Regions from separate parts of the Serratia sp. OS31 genome, predicted to be linked through region 3. Evidence: predicted binding sites of a transcription regulator. Region 3 holds the regulator's gene; each other region holds the start of a gene.

What was found. Region 3 encodes CRP, which controls carbon source genes, mostly activating them, when cyclic AMP is high. Its sites were predicted from a motif close to ATGTGANNNNNNTCACAT; they were not measured.
Region 1: H5P17_RS25605 (YchE family NAAT transporter) is a predicted target of CRP. The motif match lies at 878-895, and genes of this name have one in related genera.
Region 2: H5P17_RS12910 (PTS mannitol transporter subunit IICBA) is a predicted target of CRP. The motif match lies at 1,801-1,818, and genes of this name have one in related genera.

What each region holds. Positions count from the first base shown of each region.
Region 1 covers NZ_JACJFQ010000059.1:6,817-10,099, reverse strand. Annotated here, with positions in the region: gene adhE (bifunctional acetaldehyde-CoA/alcohol dehydrogenase) at 1-619, opposite strand, end outside; gene H5P17_RS25605 (YchE family NAAT transporter) at 1,144-1,788, shown strand; gene H5P17_RS25600 (ABC transporter substrate-binding protein) at 2,480-3,283, shown strand, end outside.
Region 2 covers NZ_JACJFQ010000013.1:49,686-52,968, forward strand. Annotated here, with positions in the region: gene H5P17_RS12910 (PTS mannitol transporter subunit IICBA) at 1-1,551, opposite strand, end outside; gene H5P17_RS12915 (DUF3053 domain-containing protein) at 2,085-2,804, opposite strand; gene H5P17_RS12920 (Fic family protein) at 3,081-3,283, shown strand, end outside.
Region 3 covers NZ_JACJFQ010000038.1:13,095-16,377, forward strand. Annotated here, with positions in the region: gene H5P17_RS22975 (YccS/YhfK family putative transporter) at 1-1,228, opposite strand, end outside; gene crp (cAMP-activated global transcriptional regulator CRP) at 1,283-1,915, opposite strand; gene H5P17_RS22985 (OsmC family protein) at 2,295-2,702, shown strand; gene H5P17_RS22990 (phosphoribulokinase) at 2,739-3,283, opposite strand, start outside.

The sequences.
Region 1 (3,283 bases), on a different contig from region 3:
TGCCGGAGCTGTAGGCCGCTTTCACCATGCCTGGGCCACCGGTGGCCAGGATCAGGTTGATGTCAGGGTGGTGCATCAGCTGGTTGGAGAGTTCAACGGTAGGTTGATCGATCCAGCCGACGATGTCTTTTGGCGCACCGGCGGCAATCGCTGCCTGCAGCACGATATCTGCCGCTTTGTTGGTGGCGTTTTTCGCACGTGGGTGCGGAGAGAAGATGATGCCGTTACGGGTTTTCAGGCTGATTAACGCTTTGAAAATGGCCGTGGAAGTTGGGTTGGTGGTGGGTACGATACCGCAAATCAGGCCGATAGGTTCGGCGATGGTGATGGTACCGAAAGTATCGTCTTCAGACAGGATACCGCAGGTTTTTTCATCTTTATAGGCGTTGTAGATAAACTCGGATGCGAAGTGGTTCTTGATCACTTTATCTTCAACGATACCCATACCGGATTCTTCAACGGCCATTTTAGCCAGAGGAATACGGGCATCGGCAGCGGCGAGGGCAGCAGCGCGGAAAATTTTATCAACTTGCTCTTGAGTGAAGTTGGCATATTCGCGCTGGGCTTTTTTGACACGTGCAACTAGCTCGTTCAGTTCAGCGACATTTGTTACAGCCATAATGCTCTCCTGATAATGTTAAACTCTTTCAGTAAATCAGCCGTGCGAGCAACTAGTATAGACAGATCGGTGGAAAATGCTGTTTTAAAAACAAAGGTTTCCCATCTTTTTGTGCTGCATGTTGCTGATTTGCTTAAAGAGCTTTACCCGATGCTTCAGCAGGAGAAGACAGCGGGCCGAACAGAGATGCCACTTTTTCCTTAACCTGTTCTACTCCCTGACTACGACTAAGAGCTTAACTACTCTTGGGTAGTGATTATGTGATTTAAATCAAAAAAATCGCATGCTGACACCATTCAGCCATGGTTTTTGAGAATCATTCTTGATAACTGCGATGTCAGGCACTTTTTCTAACATAAAAAATCATAAACCGTACATTGCATTAACAGTGGTGAGTTATTTTATTATTTACCACATTAATAGATAAAAATCCCGGTCATGACCAATGGATTACCCGTGGCAATTCCATTACATTAGCGCGCGTAGGCAGTGTCACTTTTAAAGCTATTAAAGCGGAGTCATTTGTGGGCCAATCTCTGTTGGATTTTTCCGGCTACATTAAATTTTTTGTCGGCCTGTTTGCGCTGGTGAACCCGGTAGGCATTTTGCCGGTATTTATCAGCATGACCAGCTATCAGGCGGCGGCAGGGCGCAATAAAACTAACCTGACCGCCAACCTGTCGGTGGCCATAATCCTGTGGACCTCGCTGTTTTTGGGGGAGGGGATTTTGCGCATGTTCGGCATCTCCATTGACTCGTTCCGCATTGCCGGCGGCATCCTGGTGGTCACCATTGCGATGTCGATGATCAGCGGCAAACTGGGGGAAGACAAACAGAACAAACAGGAAAAATCGGAGAGCGCAATCCGTGAAAGTATCGGCGTAGTGCCCCTGGCATTGCCGCTGATGGCCGGGCCGGGGGCCATCAGTTCCACCATTGTCTGGAGTTCCCGCTATCATAGCTGGCAAAACCTGTTGGGTTTTACCCTGGCGATCGCGCTCTTTGCCTTTTGTTGCTGGCTATTGTTCCGCGCCGCGCCATTGTTGGTGCGTTTATTGGGGCAAACCGGCATTAACGTCATCACCCGAATCATGGGGTTGTTGCTGATGGCTTTGGGTATCGAATTTATCGTTACCGGTATTAAGGCCATATTCCCGGGTCTGTTGTAATCCGGCGCAGGAGTCGTGAATAGGATGATTCACGACTCAAATTAATTTTAAAAATTAAAATCAATTATTGGTTCGCATTAATATAGTGCGCAATATGAATGAATTTTATTCACTTGCACCAGTATGTGGCATAAATCTCAATTTGTTGCTCAATAAAAACGCTAAGCGTTGTTTTTACCCCTTATCTTCCCCAGTTATTGCCCTTTTTCCCGCTCCTAACATCAAATCTGCTGTTAATTTAATCACATCATTCTGTAGGGCTTGTCTCGCTTTCATCCAGGTGTTATTAGTGATTAACCGCACATAAGCAGGTGTTTGTTCTTTGAATGGCTGCTTTGTTAACTGAATGTTTCTTTGTCTACTGTGTCAGCTTGCAGTGCGCCGTCAGGGTAAGGCTTGTTTTATTTTATCTGATTAAAATCAGTGCGTTATATCGTGTAATTGTCACCCTCGTCCGAGGGGTACAGATCGGGCTTGATGCAATAAAAGAGAATTGCTTAACATTTCTGTAAAAATTATTGGCTATGGAATTTGCCTTCTGCTAATTTCCGAGCAACTTTCTACGCGCAATTAACGCGGCTGCGTCGTCAAAGTGGGAATGATTTTTGCTGGTGTCTGTTTATTTAGAATACTTATAAATACTTCACGAATATCGATAAGCAATGCTTGTTGGTGAAAAGGAGCCTCGACCATGCAGCAAACCCGAAAGCGCACTCCATTGGCTATGTTCATTGCCGGCTTGCTGAGTATCAGCGCCGTATATTCTGCTCAGGCGGCCGACGTTCCGGCCGGAGTACAATTGGCTCAGCAGCAGAGCATTGTAATTAACAACGGCACGGAAGTGGCTTCGTTGGATCCGCATAAGGTCGAAGGGATACCGGAAAGTAATATTATTCTTAACCTGTTGGAAGGGCTGGTCAGCACCGATGCCAATGGGCATGTGGTACCGGCGACGGCAGCCCAATGGGAAAACCAGGATTTCAAAACCTGGACTTTTCACCTGCGCTCGGACGCGGTGTGGAGTGATGGCTCCCCGGTGACCGCACAGGACTTCGTTTATAGCTGGCAGCGCCTGGCCGATCCGAAAACCGGCTCGCCTTACGCCAGCTATCTGCAGTACGCCAAAATTGAAAATATCGACGATATCCTGACCGGCAAGAAAGGGCCGCAAAGCCTGGGCGTTAAAGCCATCGATGATAAAACGCTGCAGGTCACGCTGAGCGAACCGGTACCTTACTTCATCAGCATGCTGAGCCACACCTCGCTGAAACCGGTAAAACGTTCGGTGATCGAGAAGTTTGGCGACAAATGGACGTTGCCAGCGAACTACGTTGGCAACGGGGCCTATCGCTTGAAGGATTGGGTGGTGAATGAGCGCATTGTGCTTGAACGCAGCGCGAGCTATTGGAACAACAAGAAAACGGTGATCGATAAGGCGACGTTCTTGCCGATCGCCTCCGAGGTCAGCGACGTTAACCGCTTCCGCAGCGGTGAA
Region 2 (3,283 bases), on a different contig from region 3:
GGCGAAGCGGATCGCCTGCTCTTTGTCGCCGGCCTGCAGATTAAGGAACACGTTGCTTTCGCTCAGTTTGAACAGGTTTTGCTCGGTGGCCTCAAAGCTGTCGTCAAGCGTGCTGATGACTTTCTGCTGGTTATCGGTGGTTTTATTGGCCGCCACCAGGCGCTCGGTCAGATCGTTATACAGCTTGCTGTCGAGGAAATTGGTCAGCGAGATGTGCTGCGCCTGTGGCGCATGACGCATCGCGCGCTCAGTCAGGTCACGGTGAGTGATCACCAGATCCACATCATCCGGCAGGTTGTTGATGGCGCTGTTGGTCACGGAGATATTTTTCAGCCCGGCGTCCGCCACTTTTTTGCGCAGCACCCCAGCCCCCATAGCACTGGACCCCATGCCCGCATCGCAGGCAACGATGATCTTACGCACCGTGGTCAGGTCACCATCGACGGCTGCATGAGCCGCAGCACCGCCCTTAGACTCAGATTTCATCGCCTGTACGCGGCGAGTGGCCTCTTCCAGATCATCCTCTTCTTTCGCTTTCGAGGTTTTCAGCAGGAAGCCGGCAACCACAAAGGACACCGCGAACGCTGCGGCGATCGCCGCCAGGTTGGCGAAGTAAGCGCCCTTAGGGGTCATTGCCAATACCGCCAGAATCGAACCAGGAGAAGCCGGAGACACCAGACCGCCGTTGAGCAGGGTCAGCGTGAACACGCCGGTCATACCGCCCAGGATCACCGCCAGCAGCAGGCGTGGATTCATCAGCACGTACGGGAAGTAAATTTCGTGGATACCACCGAAGAAGTGGATGATCGCGGCACCGCCGGCAGACTGTTTGGCACTGCCGCGGCCAAAGAACATGTAGGCCATCAGTACGCCCATACCCGGGCCTGGGTTGGCTTCAATCAGGAAGAAGATGGATTTACCGGTTTCGGTCGCCTGCTGGATGCCCAACGGCGAGAAGATACCGTGGTTGATGGCGTTGTTCAGGAACAGGATTTTCGCCGGCTCCACGAAGATCGACGCCAGCGGCAGCAGGTTGTTGGTCACCATGATGTTCACGCCGGTAGCCAGGATATGTGACAACCCTTCGACCAGCGGGCCAATGGCCATAAATGCCAGAATAGCCAGCAGCATGCCGATAATGCCGGCGGAGAAGTTGTTCACCAACATCTCAAAGCCGCTTTTGATTTTGCCGTCTACCCAGCGGTCAAAATGCTTGATCGCCCAGCCGCCCAGCGGACCGGCAATCATGGCGCCGAGGAACATCGGCATATCCGCCCCGACAATCACGCCCATGGTGGTGATAGCGCCCACCACCCCACCGCGATCGCCCCCCACCAGGCGACCACCGGTAAAACCGATCAGCAGCGGCAGCAGGTAAGTGATCATTGGGCCTACCAGTTTGGCTAAGGTTTCGTTCGGCAGCCAACCGGTAGGAATGAATAACGCGGTGATGATACCCCAGGCGATAAAGGCGCCAATGTTGGGCATCACCATGTTGCTTAAGAAGCGGCCAAAGTTTTGAACTTTGACTTTGATGTCTGGTGAAAACATAAAACACACCCCTATTGTTACGCGCTGACAATAAGAGCGCGTGATTATTGTTGTTACGATCCAGCCATGTTGTCGCTGTATGCGAAATGGACTCTATCACGCGGTTTTTACCGTGCGAACTTCACGGATTTTTTGTGACAAACATCACACTACAACCCCCATCAACCGGGCAGTTATAGTGATCACGATCACATTTACTCAGTGTAAAAAAGCCACAACGAGAACAAAAATCGCTTAAATGCCCATTAAATGTGATATTAATCACATTTTTCTGATGCGTGTTTGTTTTTAAATTGTGACATTGATCACAATCTATTTTTCGGTGGCTACCGAATCCTGGCTTGGGGGTGTTCTTCCCTGTGAGCATTCATCCCGTCGGGAAATAGCGGTGTGATGAATGAAAGAAAACTACATGTCGGAAATCGATGATTAATTGAAGTGTAGTACAGAAGCGTGGTGCAAGAAGTGAGCAAGCCGTTGGAAAGTCACAGGGGAATGGCAGAAGCCGGAATGCCGGCCTCTGCGTTTGGAGATTACTGAGTAACGCTGGAGACGACTTTTTGTGCGTTAAGTAAATCCTGCTGCTTGGCCACCAGATTCGACATCATGGTGTTGTACTGCGTTGCCTGCTGGGAAGTACGGAACTGCACGCCGTTATTGTTAAACGCTACCTGATTACCCTGGGCACGCAGGAAATCCCCCACCTGAACCAGATCCTGAACGAAGCTGGCCGTGGTCGGAATCACCGGCATCAGCGCATTGGCCGGCCCGGTAACAATCTTGTCGTACGCCTGGTTATACACGGCTTTCAGATCGTCAGGTTGCTTCAGCGCGGCCCGGGCGGTATCCGCCTGCGACTTGGCTGACTGGATTTGCTGCCCCAGCAGGTTCAGCGCCCCAACGGACTGTTGCAGCGTATCACGCTTGCTCATGTAGTCCTGTGCGGCGCGGATCTGGTTAATCTGATCCAACGCCGGCGTCAGACTGGCATCCAGTGACTTGGACAACTGCTGAGAAAAACCGACCAGGATGGCGTAATCACCGGCATAGTTGCCGAACTTCTGTTTCTGATCTTCGCTCAGCGTCGGGATTTTCGCGCCGCTGCGCATCACCGAATTCTGGATGTAATCAATAAACGCCTTGCGTTGTTCCGGCTCTTTATCGCCGCAGGCGGTCAATTGCATGACCACCAACAATGCCAATACCGGGGCCAACCAACGCGCGAAAACTCTGCTCTTGATCCCTACCGCCATGTGACATAACTCCTGTTATAAACCTGCTTTTTCATCGGACTCCGTCCCTTTTGCTGCACTCCTTGCGCCTATAAGAATAGATCAACTGAATGCGATTCGATACGCGATTCACCTTTTGGTGGTTATTCTTCGGTGAAAGGCCAACATGCAAGGCGCTATACGCGCTGGCAAGGGCTACTGTACCGACTCAGGGGCATGATACACTTTTGTATCATTTATCACCGGGCCAAGCTGCGTATGCCATCCTATCAGCCACCGTTGACCATCAGCTCACGCATGCTGCATCTGGTAACCGATGTCGGCGATCGGCTTGCGCGTTTAAAAATGCAGGCTGAGCAAGAACATGCCTTACGGCTGCGCCGCATCAACCGCATCCGTACCATTCAGGGCTCTCTGGCTATCGAAGGCAATACTTTAAGTGAAGAGCAGATCACCGCCATCATCGAAGGTAAACGTATCATTGCGCCACCTCGCGATAT
Region 3 (3,283 bases):
TACGCACCCGAGTGGCGTTGTAGCCGTTTTGGCTCACCAGCATGATGGTCAACAGGATCCAGTAAGGCTTTGGCAGATTGAACATCATGCCCAGGCTGCTGCCCGCCGCCAGGGTGACTCCCAGCCGAGCCGCATTGCGCAGGGCGTTGGATTTGAACGACAGATAACTGACCAGCGCGGGCCAGAACGGCAGACGGTTTTGATTGGCCATCAGATCGCGTCGGTAGAGTGGGTGCTGGGTGCGCAGCAGGCGGGCGATGCGGCTGAAGTGGTAGTAACAGAATTGGCCGACCGGGTTGTCCGGATGCTGCGCCGCCACTTTTTCCAGGGCGGCCAGTTCATTGTCCATATTGAAACGCTGAGAATGCTGATGATAGAGAATGTCATGCGCTACCGTGCGCAGCCGGTTGGCAATCACCTGTGCATTGCGGCGGATGATGGCCTCGGCCTGGCTCTGTTCTACCAGCTTTTGTACCTCTTCCGGCAGATGCAGGCTGACGGTGATGTGCTCCTGTAAATCCAGAGCGACCTGGAAGGTGCGTTGCAGACGCTTTTGCTCGAGATTGCTGGCATGGGGCAGAAAATTAAGTTGTTGATACAGCAAAGTGATCAGGTCCATGACCTTTTGCTGGCGCACCAGCAGTGGCGGTAACGCGGTCTGTGGATCGGTGTGCTGGGTTAACAGTGAATATTTGGCTTCGAAGTAGTCCGCCAGTTCCAGATAGAGCTGGTTGAGCGATTCGCGCATCGGTTGCTCTTTCCACAGCTTGAACCAGAACCAGGTAAACAGGCCGTACCAGGCGGTGCCCACGATATACAACAGGGGCGCGTGCCAAAGCGGCACCGTACCAGCCATGCTGAGAGAGAAGATGGCGGCAACCAGCGCGGCGGGCAGCAGGCGGGCATGCAGCGGGCTGATTTCACCGCTGACGCCAAGCAGCAGCGCCAGGCCCAGCATCAGTATCGGCAGCGGCAACTGCCAAAGTAGCGCCTGTTGCAGCAGCAGGCTGCTGAGCGCAAAGAGCGAACCGCCGACGATCAGGCGTTTGAAGAAGCGTTTGTGGGGCGTGTCCAGCCCGGCGATGTTGCAGCAGGCGGGAACCAGAGAAAACAGCAGGCCGTATTGCAGTTGGCCGATCAGCAGGCCAAGCAGAACCGGCAGGCACAGCACCAGCGTTTGCCGCAGTGCGTAATTGACTTCCGGATGGTAAATCAGTCGGCGCCACATGATAAATCGGGGCATAAAAAAACGGCGCGAATCATCGCGCCGTTTTTTCAGTGATTAACGGGTGCCGTAAACGACAATAGTTTTGCCGTGAGCGGAGATCAGGTTTTGATCTTCCAGCATTTTCAGGATACGACCCACGGTTTCACGAGAGCAACCGACGATCTGGCCAATTTCCTGACGGGTGATTTTAATCTGCATGCCATCCGGATGGGTCATGGCATCAGGCTGTTTCGCCAGGTTCAGCAGGGTTTGCGCGATGCGGCCCGTAACGTCCAGGAAGGCGAGGTTACCCACTTTCTCAGAGGTTATCTGCAGGCGGTTTGCCATCTGGGCAGACAGGCGCATCAGGATGTCCGGGTTAACCTGGATCAGCTGGCGGAATTTCTTGTAGGAAATTTCAGCCACTTCGCAGGCGGTCTTCGCCCTAACCCAGGCGCTACGCTCCTGACCTTCTTCAAACAATCCAAGCTCGCCGATGAAATCCCCCTGGTTAAGGTAGGACAGGATCATCTCTTTACCTTCTTCATCCTTAATCAGCACCGCAACGGAGCCTTTAACGATGTAGTAAAGCGTTTCGGCTTTTTCACCTTGGTGAATCAGCGTACTTTTGGATGGATATTTGTGGATATGGCAATGAGACAGGAACCATTCGAGAGTAGGGTCTGTTTGCGGTTTGCCGAGAACCATTCGCTGTTATCCTCTGTTGTTATCGCTGCCTTGTGTCACAGGGGTCAGAGTTCCCTGTAAAACGTGCTGTCGCCGTTGTTTTAATGGTGGCTATCAGCAGGTTTTGAGGCGTGTCATAAATATACGCTGTCGCTCTAGCATATTAACTTGCCGGGAGAGCTGCAAGCTACATTCTGTTAACATACCGGTAAAGGAGCCTTTCCCTGGGAGTTTCCCTGAAATCAGTGTCCCGGAAAGATTTATTGCGGCTCTGTTTGTAGCACAGAGTGAGGCGGGTGTCTTGTGTTGTCTCGCTTCAGCATGATTAGCATCAGGTTCCGTTGCCAGTTTCTATGCGAAAGCGTACTGTGATTTTAAGAAATTAACCGGAGTGACCAGCATGCAGGCAAGAGTTAAGTGGGTGGAAGGGTTGACGTTTCTGGGCGAATCCGCGTCTGGCCATCAGGTATTGATGGACGGCAACGCCGGCGATAAAGCACCCAGTCCGATGGAAATGGTGCTGATGTCAGTAGGGGGATGCAGTGCAATCGACGTGGTGTCGATCCTGCAAAAAGGACGTAATGACGTGCGTGATTGCGAGGTGAAGCTGACCTCTGAACGTCGCGAAGAAGCGCCACGGTTGTTTACCCACATCAATCTGCATTTTATCGTGAGCGGCAAAGATTTGAGCGACAAGATCGTGGAGCGTGCGGTAAACCTCTCGGCCGAGAAGTACTGTTCGGTTTCACTGATGCTGAGCAAAGCCGCCAGCGTGACCCACAGTTTTGAAATCCGCGACCTGGCGTAACGGATAAAGGGGCGCGGTTGTGCCGCGCCCTGTTGTCTACTCGATTTTTTTTCCTTCCAGCAGTCGCTGCACCAGCGGCGCCATGATCAGCTCCATCGCCAGCCCCATTTTGCCACCCGGTACCACCAGCGTATTGATATGCGAGATAAAAGATCCCTGCAGCATTGCCAGCAGATAAGGGAAGTCGATCTGGTCCAGCCCGCGGAAGTGGATCACCACAAAGCTCTCGTCCAGCGAAGGGATAGCCTTGGCGGCGAACGGGTTGGAGGTGTCTACCGTCGGCACCCGTTGGAAGTTGATATGGGTGCGTGAGAACTGCGGCGTGATGTAGTTGATGTAGTCTTCCATCGAACGAACCACCGAATCCATCACCGCTTCGCGGGAGTGGCCGCGTTCACCGGTATCGCGGATCAGCTTCTGGATCCATTCCAGGTTGACGATCGGCACCACGCCAACCAGCAGATCGACGTGTTTGGCCACGTCGATCTGTTCGGTCACGACGCCACCGTGCAATCCTTCGTAGAACAGCATGTCGGTGGGTGCCGGCAAAGCTTCCCAGGGGGTGAAGGTGCCGGGAACCT